Regions from separate parts of the Enterococcus malodoratus genome, predicted to be linked through region 1. Evidence: riboswitches for the same ligand, from Rfam matches in the RefSeq annotation. Region 1 holds a riboswitch; each other region holds the start of a gene.
What was found. Region 1 has a riboswitch for magnesium ahead of mgtA (magnesium-translocating P-type ATPase). Riboswitches for the same ligand answer to the same signal wherever they lie in the genome.
Positions count from the first base shown of each region.

Region 1 (4,690 bases):
TTTGCAATTTTTATATAGATTACTTTTCCTAACTGTGTTGCCAGCATATAAACAACGACGATCCCTACATACCATAACCAGTAGCTGCTTGGAAGATGTACAAAATCAAATTGTTCCGCAATAGGCGTTACGACTACAATGATACCTACTACTACAGCCATTAACAGACTAATAAAGACTTGTGGTGCTGGACGGCTTTGGATAAATGGAATTTTCTTTGTACGAACCATCAGAACCACTAACGCTTGCGTCGTTAACCCGATCATAAACCAGCCTGTTTGGAATAAGTTTTGTGAAGCGATCGTATTTGCTCCAAAAACGAACCACATCACTAAGAATGTAATAATATCAAAGACCGAGCTGATCGGTCCAATACACACAGTAAATTTCAATAATCCCTTTGTTTCCCACTTCGTCGGCACATGCAGTTCTTCTTCATCGACATTGTCCCATGGGATCGTCAATTGAGCGATGTCATAGATCAGATTTTGCAAGAGCAATTGAATAGACAGCATAGGTAGAAATGGCAGAAAGGCACTGGCAACTAAGATCGAGAACACATTTCCAAAGTTTGAGCTGATCGTAATCTTGATATACTTCATCATATTGCTGAAAACTCGGCGGCCTTCAATTACACCGTTTTCTAAGACAGCTAAACTTTTCTCCAGCAAGATGATCGAGCTGGCATCCTTCGTAATATCCGCTGCTGTATCGACCGAAATTCCCACATCGGCTTTTCTTAGTGCCGGAGCATCATTAATACCATCACCCATGAATCCTACGGTATGTCCTTTATCCTGAAGCGATTCAATAATGCGTGATTTTTGCATAGGATTTAATTTGGCAAATAAATTGATGCTTTCGGCTGCTCTGTACAACTCATCATCCGACATTTCATCGACTTGATTTCCTAATAAATAGTCTTCTGCCGGAATACCAACATCTTGACATACTTTTTGTGCCACGATGGCATTGTCACCAGTCAAAACCTTCACTGTCACACCATGTTGCTGTAATGATTTGATTGCTGGTTTTGCAGACGCTTTGGCCGGATCAAGGAAACCCATAAATCCAATCAACGTCATATCTTTTTCATCATCAGTCGAGTAAATAGCTTCATCATGGGCATCTCGACGAACCGCTACGGTAATTACTCGCATTCCTTGACGATTCATTTTTTCATTCACCGTTTGTAATTGTTGGCGAATCTCCGGCGTTAACTCCATAATCTCTCCGTTGATCTCAACATATTTACAAATCGTTGACATTTCTTCGACCGCACCTTTTGTGATCATCAATTGATGTTCGTCTGTTTTCATTACAACAGTCAAACGACGGCGAGAGAAATCGAATGGAATTTCGTCGATTTTTTGAACAGATTGATACGGTAGTTTCCGATCTTGTTCTTCAAAATAATTAATTACTGCAATATCCATTAAATTCTTCCAACCAGTTTGATAAGTCGAATTCATAAAGGCTAAGTCAAGTACTTGTTCATTTTCATTTCCTAATGGATCGAGATGCTGGACTAAGACCACCCGATCTTCTGTAATTGTTCCTGTTTTATCGGTACACAGCACATCCATACTGCCTAAATTTTGAATTGACGCCAATTCCTTCACGATAACTTTGTGTTTTGATAAGGTCAACGCGCCTTTGGCTAAGTTGGAACTCACGATCATTGGCAGCATTTCAGGAGTTAGCCCCACAGCCACAGCGATTGCAAAGAAAAATGCACTGCTCCAATCTCCCTTTGTCAGTCCATTGATTAAGAAGACTAATGGAAATAAGACCATGACCATTCGTAATAATAGTTTGCTGACTCTTGCTAAGCCAATATCAAATGAGGTTTTCCCGCGTTTTGAAGTGGCATTTTTTGCGATGTCGCCAAAGAATGTTTGTTGTCCCGTTTTCAGAATAATAGCTTTACCTTGACCACTTAATACATCGGTTCCCATAAAAACCAGATTTGTTAAATCCAATGCCGTCATTTCATCTGTTAATTTCTTATCTTGATCAAGATATTTTTCAACGGGCATTGATTCTCCCGTTAACGATGATTGGTTAACGAAAAGATCCTTCGTCCAAATCAATACGGCATCTGCTGGAATCATATCGCCAGTCGCTAACGTCAAAATGTCACCAGGTACAACTTCATCCATCGGAATTTCCTTTGTTTCACCATTCCGCGTGATTGCTGCCGTATTTTCGATCATTTCTTTTAATTCAATACTCGCTTTTTGTGAACGATATTCCTGAATAAAAGTAATCAACACACTGGCTAATATCATGATTGTCATTACGACTGCCGCTTCAAGATCATTCGTCAATACAGAAACAATGGCTAATAGTGCTAAAACATAAACGAATGGATCATTGAATGCTTGTAAAAATAATAGAATTCCAGGTGTAGGTTTTTGTGCTGAAACTTCGTTTGGCCCGTATTCCTCCAAACGGCTTTGTGCATCTTCTTCCGATAACCCTTGCAATGATGTTCGCAAGTTTAAAAATAAATCCCGATCAGATAGAATCGCCAGCTTTTTCAGTTCTTGATCTTTGCTGATCTTGCGAGCAAGAAGGTTTTTTTTGTTCATCATAGTAGTTCCCCCTAAAATTTAAGGCAACACAAGCCGCCCTTTTATATTTTCTCTTCGGTCGACTATCTTCATAATCCATCTTCCTCACATCCTTTCAATTATCAGGGAAATCACTGGCAGCTAACTCCGATTAAGAGCTCTTTTTTTCAAAAACGGAAAAACAGGAGTGTCTTCACCATTCATACGATTCAACTAAACAATTCTCAAAAATCGCCTTAAGTCCATTCTATTCGCTTTAGTTTCAAATAAACGGCAAAAAAACGCGCGCTCGAAAATGAGCACGCGCGAAAAATTCATTCATGTTCATCGTCGAGCTTTAGCACTATAGGGCGTAGACAGATTTGTCAGCTACGTTATGAATCACCTTCACGATGATCCCTGTTCTACCCATTGGCGTCTCTCGACATTTTTGGGCAGTAGCCTGTGTCCATATAGGAGCCTCACCTAACAATTATTCTTATTTACATCCTTACTATATGTCACTTATCTTTCAGTGTCAAACTTAAGATTGAAAAAACTTGTTTTGTTTCAGAAATTCATCAACTTTCTTGTTGGGCGTATTGCTAAAGTAGTCAGCAAATTTTTTACTCCAAAGTTTTGTTTCACGAGCCTCGGCAAACTTTTCCATCGTATCGTCATATTCCTCAATCGAAGAATAATCATAATCCTTGTACGTATCATAATGAATCACCGTCTGATCTGGCAATCGCGGTTTGACCCGCATTTCCACATTTGGTTTGCCAATACTTAAACCGGCAACAGGCAGAACATAATCCGGCAATCTTAACAGTTCGCTGACTTCTGCGACATCTTTCCGAATTGTCCCAACAACAACTGAGCCCAATCCTAAAGCTTCAGTCGCGATCACAGCATTTTCCAACGCTAAAGCAGTATCAGTGACGGCTGTAATCAACGGGTCCAGACCTTCGCCTATACGGTAGTCCATCTCATAATGATCTGCGACCTTTTGCGTTCTTTTTAAGTCTGCCACAAAAACTAAGAAAACCGAACTGTGCAGCACATGCGGGTTTCCAGGATTCATCTCAACTAGTTTCTCACGGATTTCACGATCTTTTACTACAATAATGCTGTACATTTGTCCGTTCATCCAACTTGGGGCCTGCCGACTTGCCTGCAAAATCTTTTGCAGTTGATCCTCTGATAGCTGATACGTTTCATCAAAATTGCGATAAGTCCGATGTTGCTTCATGATCTCCAACGCTTCCATTTAACTCCTCCTTAACTCCTTTGAAATTGTCTGCAGCTTCGCGAAAAATTGCTCTCGCGTTTGTTTTGTCATCCGAGTGTAATTCACTCTCATTGCCATTGTATCATTACTAAATAGAAATGCGGGGGCGATCAATAATTTTTCTCGCAGAAAAATCTCCCAATCTTTTCTCGTAAGATGTTGATGGCGCCAAGTTAAATATACATAAATACCGCCATTGATCTCAGATACCTCCCAATCATCAGCAATTGCTTCTGCTCCTTTTAAAAACGCCTGCGCCAATTGCTTTAATGTTCCAACCAACACGGCTTGATTATGTTCAAACCGCGAGTCTGTTAAGGCGGTATGAGCGATCACCTGCGGAAAAACACTGATCGAAAAATCCATCATTTGCTTTGCTTCAGATAAACGTTGAATCAGATCTTGATCAGCAACAATCCAGCCTATTTTGATCGAAGAACCAAAGATTTTCGAAAGTGATCCTAAATGAATCACCTGATGCGGTGCGAGTTCCTTCAACGAAGGCGGAATTTCGTTGAAGTTCATTTCCCTAAATACCTCATCTTCAACAATCGGCAATTGATATTTACGACTAAGATCGATCAATGCGTTTCTACGCCGATTCGACATCATTGAACCTGTCGGATTTTGGAAGGTCGGATTCAGGATGATCAATTTGATTTTCTTCGTCAGGATTAATTGTTCCAACTTGTCAATGCGCATTCCTTCGCGATCCATTTCAACTCCGTACAGTCTGATACCCGCACTCGCAAAAATCGGTAACGAGTACAAAAATGACGGGTCTTCAATCGCCACACTATCACCGCTTTGTAACATCACTTGCAATAATAAAAACATCGCCTGT
Region 1 covers NZ_JAQDPG010000002.1:398,478-403,167, forward strand. The annotation lists gene mgtA (magnesium-translocating P-type ATPase) at 1-2,594, opposite strand, end outside; M-box (ykoK) riboswitch at 2,893-3,056, opposite strand; gene PGP85_RS05280 (nitroreductase family protein) at 3,100-3,825, opposite strand; gene PGP85_RS05285 (aminotransferase-like domain-containing protein) at 3,826-4,690, opposite strand, start outside.

Region 2 (4,690 bases), on a different contig from region 1:
GGCTGGAGGATTTCAGACGCAAGTCATCAATCAAGGAATGATCGGTCAGATCGTTTTACGAAATGTTACTGAGTTTGAAAAAATCAAAGGAATTATTAACGAAAATAAACCAGCTCTTTTCGCAGCGGCAGAAAGAAGCTATCCTTCGATTTATCAACGAGGTGGTGGTTTGCAATCGATTAAGGTGCGTTTCTTTGAGGAGGGCTATCTTTCAATCGACCTTGTGGTGACCACGAAAGACGCGATGGGCGCGAATATTCTAAATACCATCTTGGAAGCTGTCGCGCAGGAATTAAGACAGTTAGTTCCCGATGCAGAGGTACTGTTTAGTATTCTAAGTAACTACGCAACCGAGTCCATGATCATGGCGAGTTGTGAGATTCCTTTAAATCAACTATCTTCCGAACTTGCTGAAAAAATCGTTGACGCCAGCAAATTCAGTAAGCTGGATCCTTATCGTGCAGCCACACATAATAAAGGAATTATGAATGGCATTGATGCAGTCGTATTAGCCACAGGCAACGATACCCGAGCAGTCGAGGCGGCTTGTCATGCATATGCTGCTCGCAATGGTAGCTATGAAGGTCTGACTGATTGGGAGATTAAAAATGATACGCTTGTTGGAAAGCTGATATTGCCAATGAAAGTTGGTATTGTTGGCGGAGCGACAAAGGTTTTGCCAAAAGCTCAAATAAGTTTGAAATTATTAGATGTTTCGGATGCCGCAGAGTTAGGTGAAATTATCGTGGCTGTTGGTTTGGCACAAAATTTTGCCGCGATCAGGGCTTTAGTAACGGATGGTATCCAAAAAGGCCACATGGCGATGCAAAGTCGATCTTTAGCAATTACAGCAGGAGCTACTTCCAGTGAGGTACCTTTAGTTTCTAGACAATTAAGAAAAGCGGACCGAATGAATTTAGCTACAGCAGAACAATTACTAAAAAAAATTCGCCAAGGATAAGTTTAAGCATTGGGGAATAAAACAGAGCTTTGACAGCTCTGTTTTTTTATTGATTTAAAATGGCAAAACGTGCGTTATATTATTTTTAGTGGTGAATGATTATGACAAATAAAAAAATTTGTTCGTTCATTTCCTCATTATTTTTCATAACGGAAAAGGTTGATATAATAGCGTTGAATTCGATTTCTTGGAATTGTTAATTTAATTTATCTGGATTTTTTTATAGAAAAGCGTTTGACAGGTGATTAATAACTTGTTATATTGTCTTCGAAAATAAAATATGATTTGTTAGGTGAGGCTCCTATACAAACACAGGCTACTGCCCAAAAATGTCGAGAGACGCCAATGGGTAGAACAGGAATTGTCGAATACAAGGCTTTTCTTAAGGTAGCTAAGATGTTTGTCTTTACGTTGTATAGTGCCAAAACTCAACGATTAGATCGACTATACGACTTTGTCTATTTGGGATGAATTTTAGTAAGGCTTTTCGCTGAGTTTTTGAGCGAAAAGTCTTTTTTTGCGCAATAATCATTTTTATTTTCGAAATTTAAAAAGGGAGGGATTTACTATGGTAAAACAGTGTTTACAGTAACTAAGTGGAACAGCGCAATGTATTGTGAAGCGTTAACGCTTAGAAACAAAGAGCTAAAGGCAAGTTCAGGAAAAAAGTTCTTATTGAGGGCACCGAGAGATGAAAGAAAGGATATTCACTTGATTATCAAACAGGAAGATCAGGTGATAGGGACTCTATTGCTGCATCCAATTTCAGCTGAATGTGTCCAGATTAAACAAGTGGCGGTGGACTCGCATCACCAAGGAGAAGGATTAGGTAAAAACTTGCTGATATATGCAGAACAAGTTGCTAGAAGAGTTGGTTTTTGTCTTGTTTTCCTAACAGGTAGAGAACAAGCTTGGGGTTTCTATGAAAAGCTAGGTTATCAATCCATCTCGGAGGAGTATGCAGAAGGGCAATTAACCATGCGGATCTACAAAAAGGATATTCAATCACCACTAGAACAAGTGGAAAAAAGGGAGATGAAAACAAATGGATGACAGTAGTTCAATAATTACGGGTTTGTGGCAGAAAATGGTAAACAAGAAGATACTATTGTCTATTTGTTTTTAACGCCAATATTTTCTCCATAAGCCCGTCTGTAGGAGGGGCAACGATGAATACGCTAAAAAATATGGTCTTATATTTATTTATTGGAATAGGATTATGGCATATTTTTTTCGGAAAAAAGGAGAAAAAAATGAAACAGCAAAAGATCACAACAACGAAGACGAATTATAGTCTATTCGCTAAAAAAACAACAAGAAGTATTCTTGATACATTTAAAACATCAACGCTGGAATTATCTGCGGCACAAGTTGCAGAAGCAAGAGAAGAATTTGGAGAAAATAAAATTCCCTATAAAAAGGCAACGCCGTTTTTTATTGAGGTTCTAAAAGCATTTATTACACCATTTACTTTGGTATTGATTGGTTTGGGAGTCATTTCTCTTATCACGGAAGGAATCTTGCCTGAGCCAGGTGAAAAAGATTTCTTCGGCAGCGGTATTATTTTGGTCATGGTATTAGTCAGCGGTACGATGACATTGGTTCAGTCTGTGCGTTCAAACAAAGCAGCCGAGAAGTTGAAATCATTGGTAAAAGTAACTGCAGCAGTTCGCAGAGACAATCAATACAAGGAAATCCCTATGGAAGAAATTGTCTGCGGTGATCTAGTCAAGTTATCCGCCGGAGATATGATTCCAGCCGATATTCGTTTGATTAGCGCAAAGGATTTATTCATCTCACAGTCCGCGCTAACAGGAGAAAGCTATCCTGTCGAAAAAAGTGCGGCAGAGGCAAATGGTCAAAAAGAATCTGAAACGAGTTACGACAATTTAGTATTTATGGGAAGTAATGTGATTAGTGGAAGTGCCGAAGGAATCGTAATCGCTACGGGTGCAAATACCCTGTTTGGTGATGTTGCTAAATCCTTATCGGCTACCCCCGTTCAAACTAGTTTTGAGTTAGGTATTCGTAAAACGTCTTTCTTGTTTATCAAATTCATGGCATTAATGGCACCGACCGTTATTGTGATTAATGGATTCACGAAAGGGGATTGGATGGAGGCATTTCTATTCGGTTTATCAGTGGCTGTGGGGCTGACACCGGAAATGCTGCCAATGATCGTTACAACAAATTTAGTCAAAGGTGCTACAGGAATGGCCAAAAACGGTACGATCATTAAAAATATAAACGCTATTCAAAATTTCGGTGCCATCGATGTATTGTGTACAGATAAAACAGGGACATTAACACAGGACAAAATTATTTTAGAATACCATTTGGATTGTGACGGGGAAGAAGATAGCCGTGTTTTAAGACACGCATATCTAAATAGTTATTATCAAACAGGCCTAAAAAACCTGCTTGATGTGGCCATTATCGAATCAACCAAACAAGAGTTAGACACAGATGAAATTCGTTATCAAAAGGTTGATGAGATTCCCTTTGACTTTCAACGTCGCAGAATGAGTGTTGTTGTAGAAGATCAAAACGGAAAAACGCAAATGATCACAAAAGGTGCAATTGAAGAAATGCTTGAAATTTCTTCTTTCGTTGACTTCAAAGGGCAAGTAACGAAGTTAACGGATGAAGTAAAAAAACAAGTTTTGAAAAAAGTTCACGAATTGAACGAAGACGGATTACGCGTAATCGGTGTGGCTCAAAAAACGAATCCGAGTGTGGTTGGTGAATTTTCAACAGCTGATGAATCTGAAATGGTATTGATTGGTTATCTGGCATTTTTAGATCCGCCAAAAGAAACAACCAAACAAGCGTTGAAGGCGTTGAAAGAAAACGGTGTTGAGGTGAAAGTCTTAACTGGAGATAATGCATTGGTGACCAAGTCCGTTTGTAAGCAGGTTGGACTAGGAACGGAAACAATTATCCATGGAGAAGATTTGATCCATCTTAGTGATCAAGAATTAGCAGAAATCATAGAGGATTACAACGTATTCGTGAAATTGAACCCGCAGCAAAAACAAAAGATTACGAGTTTGCTCAGAGCAAACGGGCATACAGTCGGGTTTCTTGGAGATGGAATCAATGATGCTCCTGCGATGAAAGCCGCTGATGTCGGAATATCCGTTGATACAGCTGTTGATATCGCCAAAGAATCTGCTGATGTGATCTTATTAGAGAAAGACTTGATGATTCTAGAACGGGGAATAATTTCCGGCAGAGAAACATTCGGCAATATCATGAAATATATCAAGGCCACGGCAAGCTCAAATTTTGGCAATATGTTCTCTGTTTTAGTTGCAAGTTCATTCTTACCATTTTTGCCAATGCTTCCACTGCAAATTTTATTTCTAAATTTGATTTATGATATTTCATGTATCTCGATTCCATGGGATCGGATGGATAAAGAATACTTAGAAAAACCAAAAAAATGGACAGCATCCAGCATTGGTAAATTTATGATTTGGCTGGGTCCAACGAGTTCGGTATTTGATATCACGACTTATTTACTAATGTACTTTGTTATTTGTCCGGCAGTTCTCGGCGGGGATTACCACTCTTTATCTCCTCAGCAGCAGGCAGCCTTTATCGCTATTTTCCATGCTGGCTGGTTTGTGGAATCGCTGTGGTCGCAAACTTTAGTCTTACATGCATTACGGACACCACAAATCCCGTTTATCCAAAGCAGAGGGTCTTTCATTATGACAGTGATTA
Region 2 covers NZ_JAQDPG010000013.1:8,124-12,813, forward strand. The annotation lists gene PGP85_RS17965 (hydroxymethylglutaryl-CoA reductase, degradative) at 1-961, shown strand, start outside; M-box (ykoK) riboswitch at 1,239-1,408, shown strand; gene PGP85_RS17970 (GNAT family N-acetyltransferase) at 1,571-2,014, shown strand; gene mgtA (magnesium-translocating P-type ATPase) at 2,149-4,690, shown strand, end outside.
Region 2: it holds a riboswitch for magnesium, as region 1 does, so the genes downstream of both, PGP85_RS17970 (GNAT family N-acetyltransferase) here and mgtA (magnesium-translocating P-type ATPase) in region 1, are expected to answer to the same signal.

Region 3 (4,690 bases), on a different contig from region 1:
ATCATGACAATCGACTTCGTGGCAATTTGATTGCCAAGCCAAATTTTCAATAGATCATTGGATAATTGACTAGAGGTAATGATGTCCAGTGCTGAGAAAGGTTCATCCAGCAATAACAGGCTAGGCTCAATGGCCAAGGCACGGGCGAAGCCGACTCGCTGCTTCATGCCGCCGGAGAGCTCGCGGGGATAAGCCTTCTCAAAGCCGGTGAGTCCAATCATGTCGATCAGATTACTTACACGTTTTCCCATTTGCTCACGTGAGATATCGTCGCGATTTTCCAGTCCAAAGCTGATATTCTTTTCTACAGTTAACCATGGAAATAAGGCGAAATGCTGGAATACCATGCTGATGTTGGCGTCTGGTTCGGTAATGGTTTTATTTTCAAATGTAATTTCGCCTTTGGTTGGTTGAAGCAGTCCGGCAATACTTCTTAGCAGGGTTGATTTTCCTGTCCCTGATTGTCCGATAATACTCAGAAATTCGTTGTTTTTAACGGTCAAGTCGACATTTTCCAGTACCTTTAAATGTTCCTTATGTCCTTCAATTTCAAATTCTTTGCAGACTGATTTGACGTTTAATAATTCGTTATTTTCCATTCTTCTATTTTGTATAGCTGAAGCAATCGGCTTCAACCTACTTCTCCTTTCGTTTGAACGCTTATTAAATTTTGATGCGTTTTAATAATGAAATTTTTCTTTAGCCACTCGATATAGGGGCTGCCAGATGAAGGCAATGCAGAGGCCTACCATAAAGCACATCGCCAATGTTCCAAGAGCAGACTTGTCTTTGATGCCGTCATTGACGGAAATATAGTGGCCCAATCCTGTGACATCGATCGATTTCTTTCCCCATTGAATACTTTCAGCCGCAATGTCGGCATTCCAAGCAGCTCCAGCAGCATTGATAATCGCAGTGATGATGTAGGGCAAAATGGAGGGAATAAGGTATTTTACCCACCATTGCCATTTAGATAATTTAAAAATTTTCGTGACATCTCGAATATCGTCCGGGATCGCTAAGTAACCAGCGATAACATTGAAGAAGTAGTACCATTGACAGCCAACCATAATCAAGGGCAACAGCCACCATTCCAATCTATTGAAGCCCATGCTGATAAAAATAACGATAAAGGGCGTGTAGACATTAGATGGAATCGATCCTAGGATTTGACCGATTGGCTGAACAAAGTTTAAGCGGCGATTGTCACTCGCTACCCAAATCGCTAAAGGCGTAAAGATCAATCCGGCAACAATCATCGCCAATGTAACCCGTAAAGTAGTATACAGCGTCAATTTCGGGATCATCCCAAAATCTTGATGGGGCAAGAAATGATAGAGCTTGATGGCATAAACGATCACTAAGATGGCCAGACCGACGTACCACAGAGTTTTAAAGAAATTACGAAACCTCGCCACTAGCTTATAGAGCCGATCCAGCTTTAAGAAATACCAAATTTTCGGCAGTTTATAGATCCAAAAGTGACTGAAGGCCGAGAAAAAACGGGAGCAGCGTTTGGTTAATGTCGCCTCTTTGAGCACTCGATAAATAATAGATTTTGGCGGAACAGAGCTTTCGACATCGGTCTCATACTTAAAATAATAGGTTGCGCGAACTAACGGCTGAAAGACTAAGAAGTTGAGAATCACAACATTCAGCAGCAGTGCCAAGACAGCCCATAGACAGGCCTTAAAATCGGCACGATCCAATGCAATCTGAATGTACGAGCCGATTCCAGGTAAGAAAAGTGTCGTGTCTTTCGGAATAGCCACGGAGGCCTGCTCACTGGCGACTAAGGCGAACCAAGCCGCTGTTTGAGAAATAATCACGTTCCACAGCAGTCCTGGAATCGCGTAAACAAACTCTAAGCGCCAAAATTTTTCCCAAGGGTTGTATTTGAATTGATCCGTGACATTGGACAAGTCAGAGGGGATGACCTCCATGATTTGGTAGAGGGTCAACATAATATTCCAAGCTTGTCCGGTGAAAATCGCAAAGATCGCGACACATTCCGCGCCTAGTACGTTTCCGGGGAAAAGCCCCAACAGCCAAGCGGTGGTGAAGGTCAAGAAGCCCAGCAGCGGCACGGATTCTAAAAAGTTGACCATGGGCAAAATGATTCGTCGAGCAGTTTTGTATCTCACTGCCAGTACGCCGAACACAAATGAAAAGAGAAAGGACCAAAACATCCCGACAATCATTCGAAACATTGTCCGAATGGAAAAGTAAACTAAGTTCGAAGCAGCAAGAAAATCGTGGGTTTTACTTGCTGTTGCTAAAAAGTCTTCTGAGGGCAGTGAATGGAGCGGTCGATTCATTTTTATCAAAGAGAAGATCAAGATGAATGCAAACAACACTACGATCACTAAGAATGTAAGATTTCCGATCCCTTTCTTTAGTGTGCTGTTTTCTTTGGATGGTGCGCGTAAAACGTTCAATGGAAAAACCTCCTAAAAAATCATATTAAGGAGGTCGCCGAATAAACAGTTTTATCAGGAAATCACGTTAATTGAGCTTTGGCTTTCTGAGACGTAAGAAAAGATCTTCTAGTTATCTTAGGAAAGCCTTAATTCGACAATCCCTGCTTTACTCGTTACTGTCTCTCGACATTTCCGAGCGATAACCTATGTTCTTCAGAGTAACCTCACCTAATATGATTTTTATTTTATTGTGCACACCCATCATACTCGTGAAGGGGGAGAAAGCAATTGCCTTAAAGCGGCCGGCTGATTTCTCGAAAGGGAGAGTCAGTATAAATAAAGGCTTTCTGCGACTTTTCGCTTTTTGGATAATCGCTTTCCAGATTATTGGAACGGGCAGCTATTGATGCGTTCAATCAATGATCCTGTTTTTCGTTCAAAAAGTTATTAAAAAAATATCAATCAATCGTTAATCGCTGTTAAAGAACTTCTGTTATCAAATGTTTTTCCTTGATTATTTGGGGTGAGTAAGAGCAAAATTAGGTTGACCTAAAATATTGCGTGCTTGGAAGTGAAAAAAATGTCAATTGAAAAATTAGAGTATTTCTACCTTATCGCTAAATACAACAGCCTTTCTAAAGCTTCTCAGGAGCTGTATGTAGGCATTTCCTCATTAAGTTCGGCACTGAAAAGTCTTGAAAATGAACTTGGCTACGATTTATTTCTTCGCCATGGGAAGAAATTGGTATTAAGTGAAGAGGGAGAAAAAATCCTGCCGTTTGTTAAACGGATTATTGAGGAGGCCAAGAAAATTCATTTTCCGCTCTATCAAATGATTGATCGGCCTTCCTTTAAAGTAGGAATCAGCGAATCAGTTTTGATATTCGAAGCGGGGGAGTGTGCTTGCAGGGATGAATCCTACACAATCAACTATATTAATGCGGCTCCGCTAGAGCTGTTTAATCAGTTAAAGCAAAAGGAAGTCGATCTGGTAATCACCAGCAGTGTGGTGGAGGACCCACAATTTGAACGAACGTCTTTGATCCGTTCAAAAATGGTCTTGGCCGCCAATGCCTCCCTAGTGAAAAATGAACTGAAGCAGGCAACCGCCGAAGATTTAGAAAAAATGCCTTTTATTGTCTTAACAGATCATTTAGGGCATCGGCAGCTAACTCAACGAACAGCGAACTTTTTCAATATTGCACCTGATTATCTTTATTGCCATGACAGCTTAGGGATTCATAAATGGCTGAAGGAGAAAAAAGGGGTTTTTGTGATCCATGCGATTGAAAAGGAGCTGTTAGCCAGCGAGTCGATTCATTTTCTGGCTTTACCTAGCGCCTTAAGCCTGGAATTCTATTTATATAAAAATAAAACCAGTCATCATGCTTTTGATATTGAGGCGGTCGAAAATGACCTAAAACGGATTTTCAAAGAGATAGAAATTAAAGGGAATGGCCGACCGGCCCTAAGCAGCCAATAATTTTAAACAATAAAAACAGCGTATGAGTGTCTCCGTCAGAGAACTTATACGCTGTTTTCGTCGTTATCAAGGGACAAACCCATTTTTAGTTTTAACAGTAGGCAGCGCACCGGTTTCTGTATTATCTGGTGTGCCGATGTAGGTATTGCCGTTGAGGGAGGTAGATTCCTTGTCTTCGGCCGCTTCATCTTGAACAGAGTAGTCGCTTTGATAGAGATAGTCGCCGTCGGTATGGAAGACAAAACCTTTTTTGTCTTGTTCATTTTTTTTGTCAATCCCGAGACTCACTCTCAGTTCGTGGCTTACATAATCGATGCTATCTGGATACAGCTCCACCATGCTGCGACCTTGGTTGCTGAAGGTTCGCCAATCAAAAGTGAGACGCTGCTTTTCGTAGTCACTGTAAACCAAGCCGTTTTTCATCAGCGCCAGCAGCTGATCGGTGGTAATGTCTGTTTGGATATTGTTATTAAAGGAATCAATGATACCTGTAAGATTTTTGACGGCTTCTTTGGATTTTAATTTATTTCCGACGGATTGGATGATTTCCTGCTGGCGGAATCCGCGCATGATATCGTTATCGCTGTGGCGTTCCCGCGCATAAGACAGGGCCTTTGTCCCGTCGACATGTTGTTTTCCTTCGTCAAAGTGAATCGCGCCCGGGCCGTCCTTCGTCACACCGTCAAAAGAATGCTGGACATCAATATCGATTCCGCCGATCGCATCAATGAACTTAATGAAGGATAAGAAATTGAACACGCAATAATGATCAATCGGAATGTTCAAT
Region 3 covers NZ_JAQDPG010000001.1:46,475-51,164, forward strand. The annotation lists gene PGP85_RS00255 (ABC transporter ATP-binding protein) at 1-599, opposite strand, end outside; gene PGP85_RS00260 (ABC transporter permease subunit) at 681-2,438, opposite strand; M-box (ykoK) riboswitch at 2,495-2,663, opposite strand; gene PGP85_RS00265 (LysR family transcriptional regulator) at 3,001-3,903, shown strand; gene PGP85_RS00270 (LCP family protein) at 3,970-4,690, opposite strand, start outside.
Region 3: it holds a riboswitch for magnesium, as region 1 does, so the genes downstream of both, PGP85_RS00260 (ABC transporter permease subunit) here and mgtA (magnesium-translocating P-type ATPase) in region 1, are expected to answer to the same signal.

Region 4 (4,690 bases), on a different contig from region 1:
AGCCAAATCACCCAAGTCCGCTGATGGACCCGCAATAAAAAGATTGCCAAAATACTAAAAATAATGATCATTGGACCGATCGTAGCCAATTTTGCTGTGGCCCCTGCAAAAGCGGTTAAATAAAAAATGTTCGGCAATCGATTTTGGATGAAAATGCCATCAAGGCCTTTCAGCCAATGGGCATCCATCGTTACAGCAATTGTCAGTATCAGCAGTCCAAAAAGCGCCCCGCCGCTGGCAATAAATAGTTTTTTTCGCATAATTATCCTCGTTTCTTCCACACTATTTTTCAAAATGAACTTGTTTTTTCTTTGAACCCCATCATGACTCCCAAACCAATGCCTAAAACAATCAGAGAGGTTCCCCCTTGACTCAAAATCGGCAAAGGAATCCCAGTTAAGGGCAAAACGCCAATCGCGGCTCCGATATTTTCGAAAATTTGAAACAACAAGCCAAAAACGAAGGCCACCGCCACGTAAAGATTTGCCTTATTATTCGTTTTTATCGCGGCCGAAAGAATCTGGTAAAACAGATAGAAATAAAGAAAGATCACAATCGTTCCGCCGATAAAACCAAAGCTTTCGCCAATCACCGTAAAAATCATGTCGGATTCTCGCACAGGTACATAAACCGCGGCCTGATCTGCGCCCCGACCAGTCAGCCCGCCTGATCCAATAGCGTACAAACTTTGAACCTGCTGGTAAGCAATCGAATCTTGGTATTGAAAAGGATCGACCCAAGCTCGAACACGATCCAATTGATAGGTTTTGAAATGCATCCCATAAAGCAGCTGATTGCCCCACTTGCTAAATACTAAAACCAGCAGCAGGCTTCCAATTGCCGCCCCGCTTCCGGTGATCACAGCAAGGATCTTCCAATGAACACCCGAAATAACAAACAAGGCACCTAAAATCGCGATAAAAACCAGACTAGTTCCAAAATCCCGCTGCATGAACATCAATAAAAAGGTCGGCAAACTATAAAGCGCGATTTTTCCAAGAAAGTAGAGATCGCTTTTCAAACTTCGCTGCCGACAGCGCATTTCATTGACTACTGTCAACCGCACCATAAAAAGTGTAAAACTCAGCTTCATTAGCTCCGAAGGTTGAAAAGAAAAGCTGCCGATGCGCAACCAGCGTTTCGTACTGGTCACAGAATACATGGCAGGATCATAAAACCAATACAAAAGTGCCATTACGCCTAGTGAAAGCACATAAAATAAAGGCGCATACTTCAATAGAGTCGCTGTTTTTATTTTACTGACTATCATCATCGCGACCAATGAGAGGACACAAAAAATGATTTGTTTCGTCACGACATTTTTTACATCGACCCCATCCAGCTCAGCCGCCATTGATTGCACGCCGATACTGATCAGATAAAAGAGCAGGATCGGTAAAAACAAAGCATAATTAAAATCATTGTTTAAGCGTTTCAACATGTGGTCGAACCTCCGAAGAAAATTTTAGGCAGACGCCTAAGGCCACTGAGAGCAGCAGGTAGCTCGTGCCCCCATAACTGATAAACGGCAATGGGACCCCCGTCATAGGAATCAGCCCTAGAATACTCGCAATGTTGATACTCGTCTGAATCAGCAATAAGGTTCCGACCCCGAAATAAACCAAACTCACCTGCTGGCTTGGTTCTTTGGCAGCCAGAACAAATAGACGAAGTGCGATCACAAAGAGCAGCGCCAGCACAATAAGTCCGACAATCACACCGAGCTCCTCGATCAAAATCGAATACACAAAATCCGTTTCTGCAACAGGCAGATAGCCCTTTTTAGTGATGCTGTTGCCCAATCCGCGACCAAAAAATCCGCCGTTATAGAGGGCGTAATAGGAATTGCTCATTTGAAATCCTTTGCCATAAGGATCTAAAAAAGGATCTCTAACCAAGCGAATCCGATCATAGGTATGAGCAAACAGTTCAGGCAAAAGAGAATGACTTCCCAAAAAAAGAATGATCCCTCCTGCCAGTGCAATTCCTAGAAAAATAGCCAAAAAGAGGATCACGGTCAGCTGATACGGAAGCTGAGCCGTTGTAATAATCACTAGCGCAACGATCCAGAGAATGATCGCCCCCGTAACCTTCGGCTGCAATAAGATCAGCAGGCCGCTTAGAAAAACCAGCACACTTGGCGTGATCAGCTCGTGCCGAGATCGCTTCTTCCGAAAAAAATAAGCCAAGTAGAAAATCAACGCGACATTCGTTACTTCCGAAGGTTGAAACTGGATGCCGAATAACGATACCCATCTTTGAGCGCCATTGATACTCACACCACTTATTTTTACCAGCAACAGACTGAATAACCCAATGCCCAATAAAATCTTGACGGGTCTTCCCTTCAGCAAAACATCGCTTTTGACGCGATAGATCACTGCGATGACCAGCCAGCTGAGCACCATAAAAATGGCCTGCTTGCTGAATAACGACAATGGATTTTCTCCAGCTGCCATTAAGCGGTATGAACTCGCACTGAAGACAATTAAAAGACCGATTAAGCTAGTCCCTAAATAGGGCAACAACAATAGCCAATCGATCTGTTTTCTTTTCATCATGTTCATCTCTCCCCTTCATCAAGCAACTGTTCGAGACGAGAGAGTCCACTGTAAATAACCTCAAAAAAAAGACACCAAACGTTAGCAAAAAGAACTAACAAGTTTGGCGTCTCACACAATCTCATCGTCTGAGTTTTAGCACTAAACAACGTAAAGAAATTACTCTTAGCTATTTTATGAAAAGCCTTAATCCGACAATTCCTATTTTACACATTGGCGTCTTTCGACGTTTCTGCGCAATAGCCTATGTTTGTTTAGGAGCCTCACCTAACAAGTTTACTTATATTTACTTTCACAACGAATACTACTTATTTTGCCATTAAATATCAAAACCTTTCGTAAATAATCCTAATTTCTTTAATTTTGCTTATAAAACAGTTTATGAAAAATTTACTAGACTAAACGTTTCCTTAATAGAAGCTTCTAATTCACTTTCCAGAGTGGTTATCATACAATAACAACCAGATAGATATCATGTAAGGAGCGACTCGAAATGACCGAAAATGTCTTTGAAAAAATGGCAGAAAGATACGATACTGCCGAACGAAAGAGTTTAGCACAAATTATTACGAAAGAAATTGAACCTGAATTTCACGGAAAAATCATGGATTATGGCAGCGGAACGGGACTGGTCAGTTTACCCTTAGCTCACCGAGCAGAAGAATTGATCCTCGTCGACGCCGCTGAAAATATGCTGGCTGTTGCCGAACATAAAATTCAACAACAGCGATTGACCAATGCGCGCGTGCTGCATGCCGACTTTACAGACGGAGCACCCAAAATATCTGTTGATACAATCATGATGTCTTTAGTACTGCTGCATATTCCCGATACGAAAAAAATTTTAACTGAATTATTTGAGCTTCTACCCAACGGCGGTAAATTACTGATCGTGGACTTCATGAAAAATTCCAGTGTGAGCCACCCGAAAGTTCACAGCGGTTTTGATCCGGCGGAATTGACCAGCCTATTAAAAACTATCGGTTTTTCTAAAGTAAACATCCATGACTTTTATCATGGTGAAAAAATCTTCATGAACCAAGCGGCTGATCTTTTCCTGGCAACCTGTTATAAATAAAATTCTTCCCTCTAAACTTTTAAAAGTTTAGAGGTTTTTTATTAAAAGATGAACAAAAATGTTCAAAATAATAAATTAAAAAAATAAAACTTGAACAGTTTAAAACTAAAAACAGTTTTATTATTTACTAGCTATATTATATTTATAAAGGAGTTATATTTGTGAAGAAAAGTTTATATATATTACTTGCCCACTCTATGGTATTAGGTACTTTTTCAGGCCTGCCATTAAAAAGTGCGGCGGAAGCAACGACTGATACTGCTGAACCCACCCAGTCGACCGCTTCTGATACGTCGTCTCCCGCTTATTCAACAGACAGCACTGTGCCTTCAACAGCAAGTTCTGTCATAAATTCGGATACCACACTTTCAACTAGTACGCCTTCGACGACTGAAAGCTCGGTTACTAGTTCGCAAGCAACAACAAGTTCAACGACGAACATGCCAGAAACACGAGCTTCAACTATAGCAGATTGGATGCCAGATCCAGTCTTGCAGCAGATCGTCGCAAAGGCCATCGGCAAGACAAAAGAAACCTTGACTCAAGAGGATATGCCAAAAGTCACTAGTTTATATATTCAAAATGCTGATAATGCAATCGCTAGTTTAAAAGGGTTAGAATTAGCTACAAATCTTGAATTTTTTTATATGAATTCCAATAATCAAATCACTGATTTCTCGTTATTGACTGCTCTGCCGAAATTGAAGCAAGTCTATCTGATGGGATCGAATGTCACGGATCAAAACGTTCCGAATTTCGGTGCTGGACTCACTCGTCTAAATCTATCTGGCACTAGTGTCACGGATAGTGTTTACGATAAAATCATTAAAATGACTGATTTGGAATCCTTAACTTTCGAATCGAATATGAAGATTACCACAATTGAACCGGTCACTGCACTGACCAAGCTCAATGAACTGCGCGTACAATTTTGCGGAATCACTGATTTCAAACCAATCAATCACATGCCCGCTCTTACTCAATTAGCAGCCTTTGGACAAAACACTGGCAGGAATGATCCAGCTACCGCAATCAATGCCAAAAATTTGAA
Region 4 covers NZ_JAQDPG010000001.1:224,817-229,506, reverse strand. The annotation lists gene PGP85_RS01180 (phosphatase PAP2/LCP family protein) at 1-260, opposite strand, end outside; gene PGP85_RS01175 (FtsW/RodA/SpoVE family cell cycle protein) at 290-1,441, opposite strand; gene PGP85_RS01170 (FtsW/RodA/SpoVE family cell cycle protein) at 1,419-2,561, opposite strand; M-box (ykoK) riboswitch at 2,675-2,843, opposite strand; gene PGP85_RS01165 (class I SAM-dependent methyltransferase) at 3,055-3,639, shown strand; gene PGP85_RS01160 (MucBP domain-containing protein) at 3,801-4,690, shown strand, end outside.
Region 4: it holds a riboswitch for magnesium, as region 1 does, so the genes downstream of both, PGP85_RS01170 (FtsW/RodA/SpoVE family cell cycle protein) here and mgtA (magnesium-translocating P-type ATPase) in region 1, are expected to answer to the same signal.